Methylotuvimicrobium sp. KM2: one gene and its partner. The protein of the gene in region 1 binds, or shares a complex with, the protein of each later gene. Links are inferred from orthologs where the notes say so. Each region holds a gene or a part of one and is shown in the gene's direction. Other genes may lie near its edges.

The links.
Region 2: the proteins of trxA (region 1) and WJM45_RS09295 are in contact, whole or in part, in an NMR structure (PDB 2IPA), measured with the Bacillus subtilis proteins. The link is inferred for Methylotuvimicrobium sp. KM2 from one-to-one orthologs.

The regions. Positions count from the first base shown.
Region 1 is NZ_CP150634.1:4,893,891-4,904,611, forward strand. The notes cover bases 1-2,728. They hold trxA (thioredoxin TrxA), read left to right. Parts: upstream 1-1,065; coding sequence 1,066-1,392; downstream 1,393-2,728. Other genes in these bases: WJM45_RS20615 (DEAD/DEAH box helicase), read right to left, coding at 1-972; rho (transcription termination factor Rho), read left to right, coding at 1,773-2,728. In the rest of the region: more of rho, read left to right, coding at 2,729-3,029; WJM45_RS20630 (NAD(P)H-dependent oxidoreductase), read left to right, coding at 3,202-3,792; WJM45_RS20635 (oxidative damage protection protein), read right to left, coding at 4,545-4,817; mutY (A/G-specific adenine glycosylase), read right to left, coding at 4,820-5,866; WJM45_RS20645 (rubredoxin), read right to left, coding at 6,236-6,412; WJM45_RS20650 (IS110 family transposase), read right to left, coding at 6,861-7,877; WJM45_RS20655 (AsmA family protein), read right to left, coding at 8,144-10,285; WJM45_RS20660 (hypothetical protein), read left to right, coding at 10,557-10,721. UniProt on the Bacillus subtilis protein: Participates in various redox reactions through the reversible oxidation of its active center dithiol to a disulfide and catalyzes dithiol-disulfide exchange reactions.
Region 2 is NZ_CP150634.1:2,165,531-2,176,225, forward strand. The notes cover bases 3,343-6,044. They hold WJM45_RS09295 (arsenate reductase ArsC), read left to right. Parts: upstream 3,343-4,304; coding sequence 4,305-4,784; downstream 4,785-6,044. Other genes in these bases: WJM45_RS09285 (metalloregulator ArsR/SmtB family transcription factor), read left to right, coding at 3,410-3,757; WJM45_RS09290 (ArsI/CadI family heavy metal resistance metalloenzyme), read left to right, coding at 3,816-4,268; arsB (ACR3 family arsenite efflux transporter), read left to right, coding at 4,804-5,970. Also shown: WJM45_RS09255 (class I SAM-dependent methyltransferase), read left to right, coding at 1-77; WJM45_RS09260 (glutamate-5-semialdehyde dehydrogenase), read left to right, coding at 96-1,352; nadD (nicotinate-nucleotide adenylyltransferase), read left to right, coding at 1,353-1,973; rsfS (ribosome silencing factor), read left to right, coding at 2,002-2,358; WJM45_RS09275 (YbaK/EbsC family protein), read left to right, coding at 2,388-2,885; WJM45_RS09280 (GDCCVxC domain-containing (seleno)protein), read left to right, coding at 3,085-3,300; WJM45_RS09305 (AI-2E family transporter), read right to left, coding at 6,957-8,033; WJM45_RS09310 (trypsin-like peptidase domain-containing protein), read right to left, coding at 8,350-9,474; WJM45_RS09315 (hypothetical protein), read right to left, coding at 9,688-10,365. UniProt on the Bacillus subtilis protein: Catalyzes the reduction of arsenate [As(V)] to arsenite [As(III)]. In vitro, can dephosphorylate para-nitrophenyl phosphate (pNPP).

The DNA.
Region 1 (10,721 bases):
ATGCGACACGTCGGCGATATGCAACCCGCGCGCCGCGACATCGGTCGCGATCATGAGCCTAATTTTGTTTTCCTGAAAATCAGTCAATAGCCGTTGACGTTTTTCCTGAGGAACATCGCCGCTCAAAACAGCGGTGACGAAACCATTGGCATTCAGATAGTCGTTAAGCCGTTCGGCACAACGTTTGGTGTTGACGAAAATAATGCTGCGTTGCGGCTCATATTTTTTCAGTACACCCAACAATAGCGGAATTTTCTGTTCGTTGGACGGACAAAACGCACTTTGCCGAATGGCCTTGGAAGTGACTTCTTCCGTTTCGATTTTGATGAGCACCGGTTGATTCATATGCTCGTAAGCCAACTCAGTCACTTTGTAAGATAAAGTTGCCGAAAACAGCATATTCAATCGCTTATCGGCCGGCGGCATCCTTCTTAACAGAAATCGAATATCCTTGATGAATCCTAAATCGAACATCCGATCGGCTTCATCGAGCACCATTACTTGCACGTTATCCAACGTAAAAGTTCCTTGTCGATAAAAGTCGATAATACGGCCCGGTGTGCCGATGATAATATCGACATTGGACTTGATCGTGTCCATTTGTTTTTTATAATCGGTGCCGCCGTATATCAGCGCTAGCTTAAGATTTAAATATTTGCCCAACAATAAGGCATCTTTATGAATCTGAATGGCAAGCTCCCGGGTTGGCGCTAAAATAACCGCCCTGGGGTTTTTGATCTTTTCGCTTTCGTCGTTGATTAAGCGCTGAAAAGTAGCCAGTAAAAAGGTTGCTGTTTTGCCGGTCCCGGTTTGAGCTTGCCCGGCGATATCCTTGTCTCTTAATGACAAAGGCAACGAACGATCCTGAATTGGAGTACAATGCGTAAAGCCGGCCTCGGTCAGTCCGCGCAATATCGAATCGGATAGCTCCAAATTGCTGAATCGGGTTTGAGTAAGATGCGTTGTATTCATAGCCCTATAGCATAACTTAAAAAAGCTGAAAGTGATTGACAAAATAACGCCGGCACTCCTATAGTCACAATTTTAGCAATTTTGGAGAATAGCGTGAGTGAGTCAGTCCTTCATGTAACTGATGGTGAATTTAACGAAACCGTACTAAAAGCAGGCGGTCCTGTGCTAGTTGACTATTGGGCTGAATGGTGCGGACCTTGCCGGATGATCGCACCGGTTCTGGATGAAATCGCCAAGGAATATGCCGGTCGCTTGACTGTCGTCAAACTCAATATCGATGAAAACCCGCAAACGCCACAGCATTACGGCGTTCGCGGCATACCGACTCTAATGCTGTTTAAAGACGGAGAAGTGGAGGCGACTAAAGTTGGCGCCTTGACTAAATCGCAACTAGCCGATTTCATCGATAACAATATTTAGGAACGTGAATTTTATTAAGTAATTCAACCGACAGGTCTTTTTTGTCCGTCTTCTGCGTCAGTTATACCAATGCAGATAAAGGGCGTGAGGGAAGCTTTGCGAAAACAGTTAAATAGCTTGACGCCTGTTTGCGCGCCTTGAATACGAACAAAAATCCTGCGTCAGTTGTCTAATTTATTTAGTACCCATTCATTAATATTCCAGCGAACTCGGGGTTGTCGTAATTTATTTGGACGACCCCGACTATTTTGATATATAATCGCGCTGCTTTTTTTCGGCATCTTCCTTACCCGTCTATGGGTAAAATCCAAAAATTTTACCATTCCTTTGTTTTACGGCCGTTCGCCGTGCTTTTCATTCCTTCGAGTTCCCGTTAATCTATGAATCTAACCGAGTTAAAACTAAAACAAGTCAGCGAACTTATTGATATTGCGGAGTCATTGGGACTCGAAAATGTCGCCAGAACACGCAAACAAGATCTCATCTTCGCCATTTTAAAAAAACAAGCCAAAAGCGGCGAGGACATTTACGGCGATGGCGTATTGGAAATTTTACAAGACGGTTTCGGCTTTCTTCGCACACCCGGCTGCTCTTATCTAGCCGGCCCCGACGATATTTACGTTTCACCCAGCCAAATAAGACGCTTTAACCTACGCACCGGCGACACGGTCAGCGGCAAAATTCGTCCACCGAAAGAATCGGAACGTTACTTCGCGATGCTCAAAGTTCAAAACATTAACTTCGAAGCGCCCGAAAATACCAAAAACAAGATTCTCTTTACCAACCTCACTCCCCTGTTTCCGAACGTTCGCTTCACACTAGAAAAGGGTAACGGCACCAGTGAGGACTTAACGGGCCGCATTATCGATCTAATAGCACCGATCGGCAAAGGACAACGCGGCTTGATCGTTTCACCGCCGAAAGCCGGTAAAACGATGATCATGCAAAGCTTGGCCCATTCCATCGCCGAAAAAAACCCCGAATGTTATTTGATCGTGTTATTGATCGACGAGCGCCCTGAAGAGGTAACCGAAATGGAACGTTGCGTACGCGGCGAGGTTATTTCCAGCACCTTCGACGAACCCGCAACGAGACATGTGCAAGTGGCCGATATGGTAATCGAAAAAGCGCGAAGACTAGTCGAGCATAAACACGATGTAGTCATCCTGTTAGATTCGATTACTCGATTAGCCCGCGCATACAATACCGTAGTACCTTCTTCCGGTAAGGTATTAACCGGCGGTGTCGACGCAAATGCCTTGGAAAAACCCAAGCGCTTCTTTGGTGCCGCAAGAAATATCGAGGAAGGAGGGAGCCTCACGATCATTGCAACGGCATTGATCGATACCGGTTCGAGAATGGATGATGTAATTTACGAAGAATTCAAAGGCACCGGCAACATGGAATTGCACCTAGACCGCAAATTGGCTGAAAAACGGATTTATCCGGCGATCAATATCAATCGCTCCGGAACGCGTCGTGAAGAATACCTGGTCGACTCTGAAGAGTTGCAAAAGACTTGGATATTACGAAAAATCCTACAACCGATGGATGAAATGGCGGCTTCCGAGTTCTTATTGGGCAAGCTCAAGGACTTCAAGACTAATTCCGAATTTTTCGATTCGATGAAGCGTTAATTTTTAGCGCAATAACTCGCAAACAACACGTTTGTGACGGATCGCGATACCGTTTGATGGATTGGCTCATTTCACTCCCACATTATTAAGTCGAACAGGCCCTTTTTTATCAAGCGACGAGACCCCATAGCTTAGAAGCGTGGCGGAAATCCGATTCATTTGGAAATAAGTTATGACGGCAAAACGCATTGCAATCATTCAAGGACATCCCGATCCGGACGAGCAACGATTTTGCCGAGCCCTTGCTAACGCCTATGCTGACGGAGCCGATTCTGCAGGGCATCAAATCAAAATGATCGACATTGCCCGAATCGAATTTCCGATTCTCCGTACACAACATGAATTCGAACAAGGGGCCATAAGCGAATCGATTCGACAAACCCAGGACATCATTCAATGGGCGGATCATCTCGTCATCATTTACCCATTATGGCTCGGCAGCATGCCCGCCTATCTGAAAGCGTTTCTCGAACAAGTTTTCAGACCCGGATTCGCCGCAGTCAAGTCTGCAAAAGGCAAGCCATGGAAAAAATGCCTCTCGGGAAGAAGCGCGCGAATAGTCGTGACCATGGGCATGCCGGCTTTCGTATACCGCTTCATCTATTTGGCTCATAGTTTGAAAAGCCTAGAGAGAAATATACTAGGTTTCTGCGGTATCGGTCCAACCAAAGACACGTTGATCGGCATGGTAGAAGCCATCGGTGACGATAAAAGACGGAAGTGGCTGCGCCGACTCGAAAAGCTGGGACAGGAAGGTCGATAAAGGTGGAATCCGATTAAACCCAAAATTCGGCACCGGGATGCCCATCAAAGGCCAAGCAACTAAATTATCCCAGATAGTTAGCCATAGCCAAAATTGACTATTGAATTTAGGTGCTGGATAAATACGTCCCTTAGGCTCTATGCTAGATCCATGCTGGCCCCTCACCTAGCATTAGAGTGGGACCGAACACCCCGGCGCCTCCTCTTAGGCACTGCCGAAATTTGAAGTGCGGAAGGTATAATTTCGCCGATTTAACAGACTTATTGTAACTATTTCTTCCCCCGGCAATTATCGTTCCCACGCTGGAGCACTCGCCGTTATACACAAGTATCGGTAAACGTGCTAAACAGAGGTTATCGTATACTTGAAAACGGTGCTGTTTGATAAATCTGCGGATATTGAACATCAGTGGCTTCGAAATCGCGACGTAGGCGTCGCTCCCACAAGGGGGCGGATGCTCTGTGGGAGCGATCCCCAGATCGTCCCTCACCTAACGCTAGGTGAGGGAAAGTCGGGAACGTTGGGCGACAAGAAATGGTATCGAGGCCTCATTAGCTAAGATTGCAAAACGGTAATTTTTGACTTATGTATAACGATGAGCGCTGGAGCATGGGAACGATAGGGGATGTGAATAATTACGACTTATTTGCATCGAAATTTTCAAACGACGCCCCAATCGCTAAATGTGATGCAGCCCTTTGGCTTCAGCTTTGCGAGAAACCAACGGACTACAACACATATACGCTTTCGATTTATTTTGTTGGAGGCACGTATCCTTCGGGCATTTCAGCCCCGCCGCCGAATAAAAATTTATTCCTTTCTTCCTCAAGAAATTTTTTAGCTTTAGGATCGAAACTGGCCAAACGATGCTCATTGATCAGCATGGTTTGCAAACTAAGCCAATCCTGCCAAGCTTGTTTTGAAATCGTATCGAATATTTGCTGTCCTTTAGGCCCCGGAAACGGAGGCGCATCAAGGCCTTCGGCGTCGATACCTAATTTTGCACAGCGAATGATTCTGGTCATAGTCAGTCCTTATAAATTTGATGCAACAGCCGCTTGATCGGCGCAGCCAAAGCAAGTGAAGAAAATTGCTCAGGTTTATACCAGAGCATACGGTTTGCTTCCATCACAAAATGATTAGGGTTATTGGTTTGGAAGTGCAGAGGCGTAAAATCCAAATGATAATGCGAAAAAGTATGACGCACTTCGGGTAGCGTGTATTCATTAATGATGTCGATATGACGAATCATACACCACGAGTGTGCCGATTCGATCGTATCGAATTCCGGGAGGCTCCATAATCCTCCCCAGATTCCTGCACTCGGCCTTTGCTCCAGCAAAATACTGTTCTCGTTTGTGGTCAAGCATAAAAAATAAACCTGCTTGACCGGTTGCTTACGCGCCGGCTTCGGCGCCGGTATAGTCGCCGTTTTATTTTCAATATGAGCCCTGCAAGCCGAAACGAGCGGACAAACAGTACAATTTGGCTTGCCTCGGGTACAAATCGTGGCGCCTAAATCCATAATCGCCTGTGTATAGTCTTCGACACGATGAACCGGCGTATACAATGTGCTTAGTTTCCAGAGCGACTTGCCGGCTTCTGTCGAGCCGGGCCATTCGCTAATGCCGGCGAAGCGGGTCAGCACTCTTTTGACATTCCCATCCAGAATCGGATGGCTTTTCTTGAACGCGATGCTCAATATCGCGCCGGCAGTCGAGCGTCCTATTCCGGGCAAATCGAGCAGTTCGTCCAAGCTATCAGGAAACGAACCGCCGCGCTCCGCAATGATTTGCGCGCATTTGTGCAAGTTGCGTCCCCGAGCATAATAACCAAGACCCGCCCAATACTGCAAAACCGTATCGACCGAAGCCTCTGCGAGAGATTGAATATCGGGAAAGCGAGCGATGAATGCATTGAAATAAGGAATTACGGTTGCCACTTGCGTTTGCTGCAACATGACTTCGGAAACCCAAACTTTGTAAGGTGACGCCGGATTTTGCCAAGGCAAGTCATGGCGTCCGTGCTTATCGAACCACACCAATAGCCGGTCTTGAAATTCGCTTGGAGTCATTGGAATCAAAAATTATCAAGGAATAGTCATGAAATGACCTAACGATCATGACGATATTTTCATCACCCCGGAAAACAAAGGCTCTGTATTCGGTTAAGAGTTGAAAACACCCACCACTTCCGGAAGTACTTAAAAATTCAAAGTAGATCGTAGGGTACGCTATGCGTACCAAATGTCGATGCCAGACATCACATGAGGGCACTTTAAACGGCGGGCGGGACTGCTGTGGTACGCGCAGCGTACCCTACAATTTTCAAGTTTCGACATTAGCGTAGTATTCATTTGTTCAACTATTAACGCGAACACAGCCAAAAAAATCGGCCCGATTACTTACCGAACAGGCCACCGTGAAGCCGGCTCTTGCGTTATTTAAGGCAGAACCAACAACTTGAAAAAACTTTTCGGTGCCCCGCAAATAGGGCAGACCCAATCGTCGGGAATATCTTCCCAGCGGGTACCGGGCGCGATGCCGCTGTCCGGATCGCCTTTTGCTTCGTCGTAAATGTGCTCGCATTCCATACAGTGGTATTTTCTATATTCGGACATTTTGACTGCCTCCTTTAGCAATGGTCGGGCTCAATGACCCTAATGATTATGGATTTAACGCATTATATACTCATATATGGACTCCTCGTTTATTGCAAGCCAAGTTTTCAAAAAATGATGTCAAAACAGAGATCAAGATTGCTGCCATATATTCGGTCTCTCAACAGAGGCTTTATTGCCTCAGGACTCCTGATGAATCTATCCGCGCGCTTATTCCTCAACCATCGTAACGGTTTCTTAAGAACCTATGGGTATAACGGGTTGTAAAAGCACCGGTCTGACCTGTTGTTGTCATCACTGATTATCTACTTGCCTCCGCAATCTTGTGTACTCGGTTAAATCAATCTCACTCATCAGGGTTATCCACGCTTTGTCCACGGGCTCCGAGCTCTCTTCTCTAGCTGGGAGCCGGTGGGCAAAGGGTGGATAACCCGGCCCAATGCCCGCGTTAGGCAGGCGCCCCTTGATAAGCTTCGTTTTTCATGGTCATCGCCCACAGTATCCGGGCGTTTTTGTTGGCTAGGGCAACCGCAGCCTTGTTAAAGCCGCGCCGCTCGACCAGCGCCTGCAGCCACCGGCTGAGTTGGTCGGTTTTGCCAGCGCAATTTCTGACCACCGCTCGGGCACCATGAATTAAGTTGGTTCGGATATAACGATTACCCCGCTTACTGATCCCCAGATAGCGGGGTTTATCGCCGCTGCTATGCTGCCCGGGAACCAGGCCCAGACTCGCTGCATAATCTCGGCTACTGGCATAGCCTTTGCCGTCCCCGATATCAGATGCCACAATCGTGGCGGTGATCGGACCCACCCCGGGAACATCCAGCATACGTCGGCTTAATGCATCGGCTTGACTGAGCCGGCCAAGCCGTTTGTCCTGCTCCTTAATCGCCTTATCCAATTCTCTTAACCGTTCGGCTTGCTCAGCAATCAGCTCTCGACACAGCGCCGTCAGTCCGTTCTCGGCATCTTCTAAAATATCAGGCCATTGTTTTCTGACTTGATCGACCCCTTTGTGAATGGCAATGCCGCGCTCCAGCAAGGCTCCACGAATCTGATTCACTACAGCAGTTCGTCGTTTGACCAGATCCTGGCGTAGATTATGAAGCAGTTGCATATCTTGCTGTACTTCGGTTTTGATCGACACCACCCGCTTATTGGGCCGGCCGACCGCATCAAAAATCGCTTGGGCATCGTTAAAATCATTCTTGTTGCCGACCACGAAGCTCTTGACAAACTTCGCGTTCAATAACATCACTTCATGGCCCAGTTTAGTTAATTCTCTAGCCCAATAATGGCTACTGCCGCACGCCTCGATACCAATCGTGCTGACCGGATAATTGGCGAAGAAGGTCAAGACTTGCGCCCGTTTGAGTTTTTTCTTGATGACTTTATTATCCGCATTCAACGTATACAGATGAAAAATGTTCTTTGCGATATCTAAACCAATTACGCTAGTATTCATCTCGGACTCCTCTTGTTTTGTTTTTTACTAAGGTGCTATTTGACACCAACAGAGTGAGAGGAGTCCATATCATCATCGTAGATCAAAATTCGGCCTCGGGGTGCCCGTCAAAGGACGCCGTGAATACGTCCATGTAGGCTCTATGCCAGCTCCATGCTGGCAAAGCCTTTACCGAGCACCCCGAGGCCTCCTCCGGCACTGCCGAAATTTGAAGTGTGAAAGGTATACCTTTCACGGCTCAATCTTCGGCATTGCCCTACACGCCGTCAAAAAAACTTTTTCAATATATCAGAGACGCCGGGACCGACTTTTTTGTCGAGTTTGTCCAGTAACTTGTCTTTTTTGCGCTCGAGCTCTTCAAGTTGCTGGTCTTTGAGGATGGATGCAATATCGAGTTTATATTGCGGATCTTTGAAATTACCGGTGATGTTAATGACGATTGGCAATTCCTTGATTTTGTCGAGCGTACTTTCAGCCGCTTTGCTCCGTACCAGTTTCGCATTGACCTGATAATCGACCCGTTCGGATTTCAAATCAGCGGTACCTTTCCCGGTGGCTTCGATCTTGGAAGCCGTAGCAATAAGATCGTTATTGTTAATAAGCCCATTGACAATTCGCGCGCTACCCTTGATTTCGGAAAAAGCGGTTTGATCCTTCGGGTTGTCCCGGAGAACCGGCGTCCCTTTTAACAACGATTTAGCATCGTCGATCATTTGTTGCAGATTAAAACCGCGAATAATGCTGTCCTTGAAAAAAAAATCAACTTGGCCGTTTAACGAAGATTTGAGCGCCTTGCTATCATTGCCGCTTGCTTGTAATTTAGTCGATGCGGTTAATGCGCCGGCAATTTTCGCACTGCCGGCATAATCGTTCAATAAGGGTTCGATTTGTATCCCGTTGAATTTTTCGTTGAGCCTCCATTGCGGCAACTCGCCGGTCACATCTAGGTTCATCGCACCTTCATAAGAGCCCCGATACAATGTTTTTACGCCTTGTTCGGTATTGACAATACCGTCTTTGGCAATCAGTTTGAGATCGACTCCGTGCAGCAATAGATTGCTTATCGTAAGCCGACCGATCGATAACAAACCGTTAATATTCAAACCTCTCAGGGTTTCAACCGGAATCATCGAAGCGCCCGCAGCGGCGGCGGCCGCCGGTCCTGCAATCGGTTGCGCCGTCTTATCCGATTCTTCTTCAGGCGCTAAATAACGATCGGCATTCAAGGTATCGACGTTTAAGTCGAATGAAATTGCCGGATCGTCGAAATTATCGACGCGAACGTTACCTTTAATCGCGCTATTGTCGAGTTGAATGCTAATGCTTTGTAAGTCCGCCGACTCGGAAGTAACCTGTAATCTGAAATCCGCGCCAAATGACGTCAATGCTTGTGTATCCCTCATAACAGGAGGGTCGATGCCGGCCTGCTTTAACCATGCCGATGGATTAAAACGGGCAATACTCACCGGGCCCTCGAAAACGGGCGCGTCGACGATATTCGTGCCGGTTAGCGTTGCGGTCGCATGTAATTGTCCGGATTCGACATCGAGCTTGGTCAATTCCAGCGTTTGTGCATTTAAATTCAGATCGGCTAAAGCCCCCATCTTTGCCGACTGGAAGCCGACTGGAATGTCTTTTCCTCTAATCTCGGTAGATAAATCGAATCGGGTCACTTGAAAATGATCAAAATTTTCGTTAATCGACACGGCAGAGGACAATTGGTAATGACTGGTTCTTTCTTGTTCAGGCTGATCCAATATAAATCTAAGTTTAAAATCTATTGGCTTGCCAAAAGCCAGGTCGCCCGAAACAAGATTTAATTCCTTGATTAAAAAGTGCTTATCGTTTTGCCTGTCGTGCCAATTCAACCGAGCGTTTTCAAGCGAAACACCGGCAACCGCTAGGCCGGCCACCGCCTTAAACTCTTCGGCGTCTTTATCTGTGTCGACAATATCGGCATCTTCCCACTCGGTCGATGTTGCCGCTGTATGCGCCTCGGGTTTTGTTCGCTTTAAGTCATCCCAATTGTTTACGCCAGCATCGTTTTTTTCTAGATTTAGCATCAAACCTTTCAAGACGACGCGATCCACTTCAAACTTTTTCGAAAATAAGGGCAGTAATTTGGCTCTGATTTGCGCGTTTTCGATTTCAGCGAACGGAATTTCTTGAAAGCCCTCGGCATTGCTTAAAGACAGTTTTTCGGCAGTAACGCCAATCCATGGAAAGATCGATAATTCGATATCGCCCCCGATAGTCAAATCGCGGCCGGTTTTGTCTTTAACCGCCGAAGCAATTTGCGGCTTGAAATCATTAGGACTGAACAATAACGGCAAAGCTACTGCTGCTATCACAATGAGCAAAATAATAGCCGCAAAAACCGATAAAACTATTTTCAGGGTTTTTAACACAGCCAGTCTCCTTCGTGAATAAAGATGTGATTAGCGATTCAATTTGAATTATTATGTATTGCTCATTCATTACGTTAAGCGTTAATGCGGCTTAAATCAATCGAAATATTGCACAAGGCCGCCGGAAGCTTCTGCCCCAAATGGGTTAACGAAATCAGATCGTGGTGGATCGATTACATGATTAAAAAATACGCCGTGACCTCGTGAAGTATTTAAAAGTGCTTTCATTAAGGCACACGACTAAATAAAAAAGAATAGGGAGGGTAACTCAATGTTGTTTGCTCAAATTGCCGGAATCGTTATGCTGGTATGGTTTTACCATACTGCGAAAAAACTGGGTGAAAACCCGATGAACTGGGCGATAACCGGCTTGGTCGGTTACTGGTTGACTTGGTGGATCGCCAAATTAACGATTAAAAGTTTACATTTGGATACG
Region 2 (10,695 bases), 2.7 Mb from region 1 along the record:
AAGCCGGTTTTGTCGATATTGCCTTAAATCAACGCATGAAAGTCAATGCCTTGGTTACCGCCGTTAAACCTATTTAACACGAGCTTTTCTCAATAATGAATATCACTGATTACATGCAGTCACTCGGTCGCGAGGCTAGACAAGCCGGCAGAGTTTTAAGCCGTAGCGAAACCGGAATAAAAAATGCGGCCTTGCTGGCCATCGCCGAAGAACTCGAAAATAACCGGGAATATTTGATTCAACAAAACGGCAAAGACGTTCAAGCGGGTATCGACAATGGGCTCGACGCGGCCCTGTTGGACCGATTGGAATTGAAAGACAAAGGCATTGCAGGGATGGTTGAAGGATTGCAACAAGTCGCGGCATTACCCGACCCGGTCGGCGAAATCAACGATATGACCTATCGGCCCTCGGGCATTCAAGTCGGTCAGATGCGCGTCCCGTTGGGCGTGATCGGCATAATTTACGAATCGCGGCCGAATGTTACGGTCGATGCGGCCGCGCTTTGCCTGAAATCCGGCAATGCCTGTATTCTTCGTGGCGGGTCGGAGGCGATCCAATCGAACAAGGCAATCGCCGAATGCATCGGCAAAGGTTTGGAACGGGCTGGCTTGCCTGCTACGGCTGTACAGGTGATCGAAACGACCGACCGCGCGGCGGTTGGCGAATTGATTACGATGTCGGATTTCGTCGATGTGATCGTGCCGCGCGGCGGCAAAGGTTTGATCGAGCGCATATCGAAAGAAGCGACGATTCCGGTTATCAAACACCTGGACGGCATTTGTCATGTCTATATCGACAGCGAAGCCGATCTCGACAAAGCCGTTTCTATCGCGGTCAATGCGAAGACGCACCGCTACGGTGTTTGCAATGCGATGGAAACACTGTTGGTGCACGAAAGCTTGGCTTCACAAATTTTGCCCGGCCTGTCGGCGAAGTATCGGGAGAAAGGCGTCGAATTGCGCGGCTGTCTTAAAACCTGTTCATTGATACCGAATTGCCGGCGGGCGGTCGAGGAAGATTGGCAAACCGAATATCTCGCGCCGATTCTGTCGATCAAAGTGGTTGCCGGTTTCGAGGAGGCTGTCGAGCATATCAATCGATACGGGTCCGCGCATACTGATGCGATCGTGACCGAAAACTACACGTTGGCTAGACGCTTTTTGCGGGAAGTCGATTCGAGCTCGGTCATGGTCAATGCATCGACGCGTTTTGCCGACGGATTCGAATACGGCCTCGGCGCCGAGATCGGCATCAGTACCGACAAGTTGCACGCGCGGGGGCCGGTCGGTTTAAACGGCTTGACTACCTTAAAATATATCGTACTCGGCGATGGCCACATTCGGCAATAAATGATCGGTATTTACGGAGGCACGTTCGATCCGGTTCACTTCGGTCATTTACGCACCGCTCTGGAAGTCAAAGAAATTTTCGCGCTGGATGAAATTCGCCTGATCCCTTGCTTTATACCGCCTCACCGCGATAGCCCCTCGGCACCCGCTTCGATGCGGCTAAGGATGTTGGAATTGGCGCTGGAAGATCGTACGAATATGACGGTCGATACGCGCGAGATCGACCGGGGCGGTCCTTCCTATATGGTCGAGACATTAATGTCTTTGCGTGCCGAGATCGGCGAACGGCCTTTATTGCTATTCATCGGCGCCGATGCCTTTACGGGACTTACCGCTTGGTATCAATGGCAACGCCTGTTTGAATTCGCGCATGTTGTCGTGATGACACGGCCGGGTTTTAATGCGCAGACAATTGACGAGTTTTTGACCAACCGTTTGACCGAAGACCGCCAAGTCTTGAAAGACCATTCTGCAGGGTATTTATTTTTTCAGTCGGTTACCCTTCTCGAAATTTCCGCAACCGCCATTCGGCAAGTCATAGCTAAACATCGGGACCCGGGTTTTTTATTGCCCGAGTCCGTCATACAATACATCCGACAACATAAACTTTATCAGCGCTAATTCGGCGCGAATTTGATTAGGAATTTGAATGCAAACAGAAGCGTTATTGAAAATAGTCCAGGACGTTTTGGACGAAAGGAAGGGGCACAATATCACCGTGTTGGACGTACGCGGTAAGACCAGCGTGACCGATTACATGATACTGGCAACCGGCACATCCGATCGACATATCAATGCCATGGCCGATTATGTTTCCGAAAAAGTCAAGGAAAACGGGCAGAAACCGTTAGGGCAAGAAGGCGGTATCGGAGCGGATTGGGTATTGCTGGATTTAGGCGACGTGATCGTTCATTTGATGACCGACCAAGCGCGTGCGTTTTATCAATTGGAAAAATTGTGGTCGGTTGAACAGAAAGCCGAAGCGCTAGAGGCCTTGCAAGACTGATTTATTTGTTGCCATTATAGGATCCACCGATGACCGATCAATTGAAATCTCCCGTCTCACGTTTATTCGACGAGCTAGGAATTAAATACGAATGGATCGAAATCCCTCTCGACCCTGATAAAAAGCCGGTTCGTTCTCTCGAAGAGGTCTTGGCTGCCATCGGTCGTGATCCTGAGCAAATTGTACGCAGTCTATTGTTTCGAGCAGGGTCCGGCGATTTTGTTTTATTGGCGGTCGCCGGCGGCGGTCGCGCCGATTGGGGCGTGCTGCGCAAACAGTTGAGTGAACGCCGTTTGGCAATGGCGGAGCCGGAAGAGGTTTTGCAAGCAACCGGTTTTCCGGTCGGCGCGGTACCGCCTATTGCTTTACCCGATTCGATTCGCATACTCGTCGATGAAGGCGTTTTTAATTACGCACGGGTTGTTATTGGCAGCGGCATATTGGGATATGCTTTGGATATCAATGCCGACGATTTCCGCAGGGTCATGTCGAGCGCCGCTGTCGGAAAATATGTAAAAGCCTCCTAAAAATTAGCCGTATCTTTTATTGGTATACCTATCGGAGATCAAAATTCGGCACCGGGGTGCCCGTCAAAGGACGCCGTGAATACGTCCCTGTAGGCTCTATGCCAGCTCCATGCTGGCAAAGCCTTTGCCGAGCACCCCGGCGCCTCCTAATGCGTTGCCGAAATTTGAAGTGCGAAGAGTATAGTCAAAAGGAGTTTCGATGAACGCCGTCATTCTCGAATCGACGATTACTTGCCCACACTGCAAGCATGCCGAAACGGAAACGATGCCGACCGATGCCTGTTGGTACTTCTACGAATGCAAGTCTTGCGGAACGCTACTCAAACCGAAGCCCGGCGATTGCTGCGTGTTTTGTTCTTACGGTTCGGTCAAATGTCCGCCGATTCAGCAACAGGGCTCTTGTTGCGGCGGTTAGTCCGGCTTTGGCGGGCTAACCAATAGGATTCGTTTTAAAAATATTGATGGACTGGCTTCGTTTATTGTGATTATATATGGAAATTCGTATATCAATACATTCAGCCATGCTGACACCGGTTCAATTTTTCAAATGTCTTGCCGACGACACGCGCCTTCGCTGCGTGACCTTATTGCATCAGGAAGGCAAACTTTGCGTTTGCGAGTTGACGGCGGCGCTGGCTCTGTCGCAGCCGAAAATCTCGCGGCATTTGGCCTTGTTGCGTCAATCCGGTTTGTTGCTCGACAGCCGTGAAGGGCAGTGGGTTTATTACCGGATCAACCCGGATTTGCCGAGTTGGGCCTATCCACTGCTCGACGATGCGTTGAAAGCGGTGCAAGCGAGCGAATCCTTCGGAGCCGATCTGGATCGCCTGCGGCAGATGGATTGCCGTCCGGACGCCGCGGTTTGCGGCTAAATTTTTGCTTAAATATATATGCTTATTCGTATATCAATTTATTAATATGAGGCTTGAAATGAAAAGGTTACATATCCATCTGTCGGTCGATGATCTGGAAAAAAATATCTCCTTTTACAGCACGCTGTTCGGCTCCGAGCCGACCGTAAAGCACGACGATTATGCGAAATGGATGCTCGACGATCCGCGCGTCAATTTCGCGATTTCGAACCGCAGCCAACAACTCGGTCTCGATCATTTAGGCTTACAGGCTGAGAACGAGCAGGAACTGGCGGCGATCAAACAAAATCTCGACGCGACCCAAATACCGATCGAAGCCCAGGAAGGAGCGGCCTGCTGCTATGCACGCTCCGACAAATACTGGATCACCGACCCGCAAGGCATCGCCTGGGAATCCTTCCATTCGCTGAGCGAGATTCCGACCTTCAACGACGCGAAAGCCGCTTCCGACGGTGAAAATCCGTTTGCGTGCCGCCCGACCGGGACCGGCGCTTCTTCTTGCTGCGGCTGAGCAAAGTTTTTTCAATAATCACCATCGAGAATCGACATGTTGAATATTCTAATTGTCTGTACCGGCAACTCCTGTCGCAGCGTCATGGGCGAAGCCTTGTTCAATCATCACGGCCAGGGCCGCATCCGGGCATTTTCGGCCGGCAGCCACCCGATCGGAGGCATCAACCAGGGCGCGCTGGCGACTTTGAAACGCCACGGCTTGCCGACCGAAGGCTATCAAAGCCAGTCCTGGGAGGATTTCGAGGATCAGCCGATGGATATCGTGATCACGGTCTGCGACAGCGCCCATGGCGAAACCTGTCCGGTCTATTTGACCAAAGCGGTGCGGGCGCATTGGGGTGTATCCGATCCGGGCCATGTCGAAGGCAGCGAGGAAGAGAAAATCGCCGCATTCGAGCAAACCTTCGCGACACTGGAATTGCGTGTCAAGACCATGCTCGATCTGCCGTGGGAAGCGATGCCGCGCGACGAATTGACCCGTAAACTCAACGAAATCGGCCAATTGTCGGCTTGACAGCCAGCGGGGAGGCGTTATGACCGAAAAAACACACGATATAGGCTTTTTCGAGCGTTATTTGACACTGTGGGTGGCGTTGTGCATCGTCGCCGGCATTCTGCTCGGCGCGTTCGCGCCGGAGTTTGCGAAGACGCTCGACGGCATGAGCATCGATGTCAACGGGGCGCCGGTCGTCTCGATACCGATCGCGGTATGTCTGTTCTTCATGATGTATCCGATCATGGTCAAGATCGACTTCGCCGAAGTCGTCAAGGCCGGCAAGAGCGTCAAGCCGGTGTCGCTGACATTGTTCGTCAACTGGGCGATCAAGCCGTTCACGATGTACGGTATCGCCACGCTTTTTCTGGGCGGACTGTTTTACGAATTGATCGGCGCGGATGCGGTCGACCTGGTCAAGATGCCGTTTGGCCTGGATTTGCCGGTCGGCAGTGAATACGGCTCCGGAACTGTCGTTTTGCAAGACGGTGTCAAGATGCTCGAAGTACCGCTCTGGCGTAGCTATCTGGCCGGTTGCATCTTGTTGGGCGTCGCGCCTTGTACCGCGATGGTGCTGGTCTGGGGCTATCTGGCGCGCGGCAATGCCGGTCACACGCTGGTCATGGTCGCGATCAATTCGTTGGTGATGCTGGTGTTGTACGGCCTGATTGGCGGCTTTTTGCTCGGCGTCGGGCAATTGCCGGTGCCTTGGGAAGCGCTGCTGTTGTCGATCGGTATATACGTCGCGTTGCCGCTGCTTGCCGGTTATTATTCGCGCAAATGGATTATCGCCAGTAAAGGGCCGATTTGGTTCGAGCAGAAATTTTTGCATCTGTTGACGCCGGTCACGATCGGCGCGTTACTGTTGACGCTGATCTTGCTGTTCTCGTTCAAGGGCGACGTGATTACCGCGAATCCGTTGACGATTCTATGGATTGCGATACCGCTGACGATTCAGACCCTATTGATCTTTGCGATCACCTATCTGGGCGCGAAATTGTGGGGTTTCAGCTATGAAAACGCCGCGCCTTCTGCGTTGATTGGCGCGTCGAATCATTTCGAGGTCGCGATCGCGACCGCTGTGATGCTGTTCGGTTTGTCGTCCGGCGCGGCGCTTGCGACCGTGGTCGGCGTCTTGATCGAAGTGCCGCTGATGCTGGCCTTGGTCGGTTTTTGCAAAAAAACGAAAGGTTGGTTTTCTGATTAGCTAATCAAGCAACCAAGAGCCGTTAAGACGAACATCGTTATACATAAATTGTAGGGTACGCTGCGCGTATCAAAGCCGTGCCCTGAAGGTTCGGTTGGCACATGAACATCGCAGGGCTACCATGGTGCGCACAGCGTACCCCATAAGCGCCAACTTAGTGTCTATTCTATGGTGTATTTGTAGCTTTTATTCGTCATATCGGCATGGATTGCCGATAACCAGGCTGCATGGGTGTGACGCTTCGTATTGCCATCCCTGGCCCTGGATTCCGCCAATCCCTGGCGGAATAACGCGTTTTTCCTTAAGTTGGCGCCTATGACAGCGTACCCTACGCGAATCACATAGCGCTAGGTGAGGTGCAGCATGGAGCTGGCATAGTGCCTACATGGACGTATTTACCCAGCACCTAAATAAGCCATGATCCTAGAAAAAGCATTTCACCATGAAGATCATGAAGAATAAGAAGTTAACTCAATAACTTGTCATTCGTTTATGAACAACTTTCGCTCACCCGAAAGGTTAGCTGCAATGTTTAGGTAATCTATTAAAATACTTCATGAACTTCATGGTTGAACTGCCGAATTTAGGATGATTTTGAATCATTGCCAAAGACCTATGGAATTCATCCAGCACCTAAATTAGTCATGATATTAAACATAGCCAATCGGCTATGGAATTTAGGTGCTGGATTTAGGTGTGGGTTTACGGCGTCCTTTAACGGGCACCCCGAGGCCGAATTTTCATCTACGATGACTAAAGATTAAAGCACGTATGCAGGGTAGTGGAATACGGGAATGGTGTGGCTCCGAAATTCCCGGATTGTGCTTCGCTTCATCCGGGCTACGCTGTTCAGACTCGCTGGAAGAGGCTGGTAGCTATTTACCAATGGGGATCTGTGCTTAGCTTGATGCGTATGCGGCGCCGGAGTGTCCCAGCGCCGAAATTTTCTGGCAAAGGGGGGGATGCGAGTAAGTGTGGAATACAGATTAACTATTAATATTCGGCTCTTCACTTTGTTGTTCCAGCCAGGCTCTCCATACCGCCAATAATACCGCAAGGATGACTGGGCCTAAAAATAACCCGACCGCTCCGAAAGAAGCCAAGCCGCCGAGAACGCCGAAAAAGACGACTAAAAAAGGAACGCGGCCCGCACCGCTGATGATAATCGGGCGGATAACGTTGTCGATAGTGCTGACCACTAATGACCCCCATAGAAGCACACCAATACCATCCGAAAACCGGTCGATAAAAATTAATGTGATGCCGATCGGCATCCAAACTAAAGCGGCTCCAACCATCGGTACCAACGCCAGTAATGCAGTAATAGCGCCGAATAGAGCAGGGGCTTGAACATCGGCGATATAAAAACCCAGGCCGGCTAAAATTCCTTGACCCAATGCGGTAAGAACCAAACCGTAAACAACGGCGCTAGTGGTATTGGCGATAGCGTGCAGATAAATATCTTGATGTTTGCCAAGAAATTGAACTAAGCCTTTATTGATCTGCCTCATAACATCTTCACCATCTCTAAAGCAAAAAAATAGCGTGACTGCCACTATCCCGATTTTGATGATGTAATAACCGAGTCCCCCCATGATTTTACCCAGATAACCTAGCGATTGAGTTGCCAAATTGGTTATCTGGGCGGTAAGGCTGGCCCGGTCGTTAATCAGTCGATCCAGCCAATCTTGCAAATAGTTGCCTAGCCAGGGGATGCGTTTGATGGGTTCAGGTAATTCGTAAGGTCCTTGCAATAAATTAAATGCCAATGCCTGATAGGCGATTTTAATTTCCTCTTGAAGCAGTGTGGCAAGTCCGAATACTGCCAGGATAATGATCATGGCAATGATGCCGGTCATGATCGAAGCACTGAGATTGCCGTTATCTTTTAAAAAAGTGCGTAGTCGCCGATAAGCCGGCCAAGTTGCATAGGCAATGATGAAAGCCCAAGTTAGCGATAATAAAAATTCACTCAATATCCAGTAGCCCAATAGCAATAAGCCAGCCAATAAAAGACCGGGAATCATATAGCGTAAAGGCGAATTAGCCGCGAAATAATTCATTTGCGTTCGGTAAAAGATGTCCTGAAATTAGCATTTATCATATCACCGATATTGCAAAATGCTCGATGATGCTGACTTGGGCCAGCGATTCCTAGTTTGAGAGATTTTGCCGTGTTCAGGGTATGGGGTGTGCATGCCGAAGATCGCCGTTCACCCGGCACCTAAATGATTCCAGATAGATAATCATAGCCAATAGGCTTTGGAATTTAGATGCTGGGTAACCCTTCCATGGGGGCTTGACAACAGCGGTTCCTGCCGTCATCCTCGTTTAAACGCACCCTTTTTCGAGCAAAAAGGAATAGGAGCATGATCTCGCTTATTGTAGCCTTAGTTGTGTCTCAAAGGTTTCCCCGTTTCGCCATACTGCGATGTTAATTACATCGCCGGCGCTGAACTTGTCCAACATATCCAATAAAGTTTCCATGTCTCGGACCGATTTATTTTCTACAGAGAGGATAATATCTCCGGGGATGATGTTGCCGGCATCATCGATGGTACTGCCTTTCAGCCCGGCTTTATCGGCTGGAAAACCCGGTTTGACTTCCAAAATCAACAAGCCTTTCACGCCGAGATTTTGCGTGATCATCGCGCTGACACGGTTATCGGAACCGATACCGATGACCGGTCTGATATAGCGCCCCTTGTCGATCAGCATCGGCACGATTCTATTAATAGTGTCGACCGGCACGGCAAAACCGATGCCGGCACTGGCGCCGGACGGACTAAAAATAGCGGTATTGATTCCGATCAATCGGCCCGCGCTATCGAGTAAAGGACCGCCGGAATTGCCGGGATTGACGGCAGCGTCGGTTTGAATCAAGTCATCGTAAGTCTGTCCCGGTGTAGGGGCTATCGAACGGTTGAGAGCCGAGATAACGCCGGTAGTCAGCGTATGATCCAAACCGAACGGATTGCCGATCGCAAAGACTGATTGCCCGACTTTGAGCTCCTTGCTGGATCCGATAGGAATAGGCGTGGTTTTGTCGAAAGGGACCAAAATACGGAGGACGGCTAGATCGTGCTCGGGGCTCGTACCGACCAACGAAGCGCGAAGGTTGCGTTGGTCTTGAAGGCGGACCCAAGCTTCCGATGCCCCGGCTAATACATGATGATTGGTCACGATAAAGCCGCGTTCATCCCAAAAAAAACCGCTGCCGCTACCTCTAGGAACGCGTGTGACATCTCTCGTCCAGGGGTTGATGCGCTTGCCGACCGTGCTGATATTAACGACCGAGGGACTGGCTTTTTCAAAAATTTCTATCGTGGTTTGTTCCACTTCGGTGAGGGTCCCGCGCGGCGTGACGGTTCGCGGTTCAGCGCTTTTCGGGCTGAATAATGTCGGATATTGCTGCAAAATATAGACAGAGGCGAAAAGAATGATGGCGCCGAATAGGGCTAAGCGGATAAGTCTCAATGATTGGATGAACAAAGTGGATTGCATGGTTTATTGACGGGAGCTTCTGCAATTAAAGTTATGGCGAACTTTATCAGGGATTACGTCAAATGGATAAAAATTTTGTATCAAGACGTTGCTATGCGTCTGTTTGCGCGCCTTGCATATGAACAAAAGTTGTGGTGTCGATTGCCTATCCTACCCCCTTTATATTCAAATAATGGCTAACTTTATGAAGGTTTACTGTGGATGTTTTTAGGATCAGAACGCATAAATCATTCGCCAAGTCCCGAGCCAGTTGGTTTCTTTGCGGTTGGCTTGGCTTAGGCCTACGCCGAATTGTAATGTTGCGTGATTGGTGATATCCCAATGAATTTGCGGCATCAACAAATAAGTCCAGTCGGACTTCTCGCGAAATTCATTATTCATTTCAATGCCAAAAGTTAAATCCTGGGAATAATCATAAAACCAAGTGGTATTGAATAATCCCACGAAATGCCCGTCGCGTTCCATGTCGTCACGTCTCGCTCCGATCATATTAAAATTGCTGATCTCGGAATTAAAACGGTAACCGGCCAAATAGAGTGCATCGACGGAATATTTTTCAGTATCGCGGTCGTGATAGCCGATCATTTGCCAGCCATGAATGAAATGATTATTAAATCCGGTGCCGATAGTGCCTTGCAGACCCAGTTTGTATTCGCTTAACCTTAAATTGTCGAAAGGTAGTTCGAATTCGATTGCAAAGTCGTCGAATAATCCGAATTCGAATTCCGGCGCCCATTCGGTATCGCCGGTACGAAGCGAGTGTTCGGTAAGCACGTTTACTTCTGCATCGCCTTGTCTGACGCCGAGCGGTCGCACCAAATCGAAGACCATCGGTTCGGGAATATGAGGGGCGTCGCTGCTCAGCGCGGCATCGCCTTCTTCGGTTCTCATCGTTTCGGCGCTGGCCGTTTGGTTTGTTGGTAAGCAGGTGAGGGTGGTTAGCAGAAAGATATGGAAAGGTGAAGCCAATGAGTTGGTTGAATGCATAGTCTCTCCAGAACGCAAAAAGGAATCCTGTAAACAAATAGGGGGGATTTCTTTTTAAAAATTATCGAACTATATTCGATTAAACTTACGTCTAGCTTGCAGGATGTATCATTCCTGCAACTCCCACTTTGAAAAATTTCGCCTTATCCAGTGTCGACATAACGAATGATTCGACGCGGATTAATGAGGATAAACCGGCTTGGGAGAGTCGTTGCTGCAAGTGGCGCAGATCGA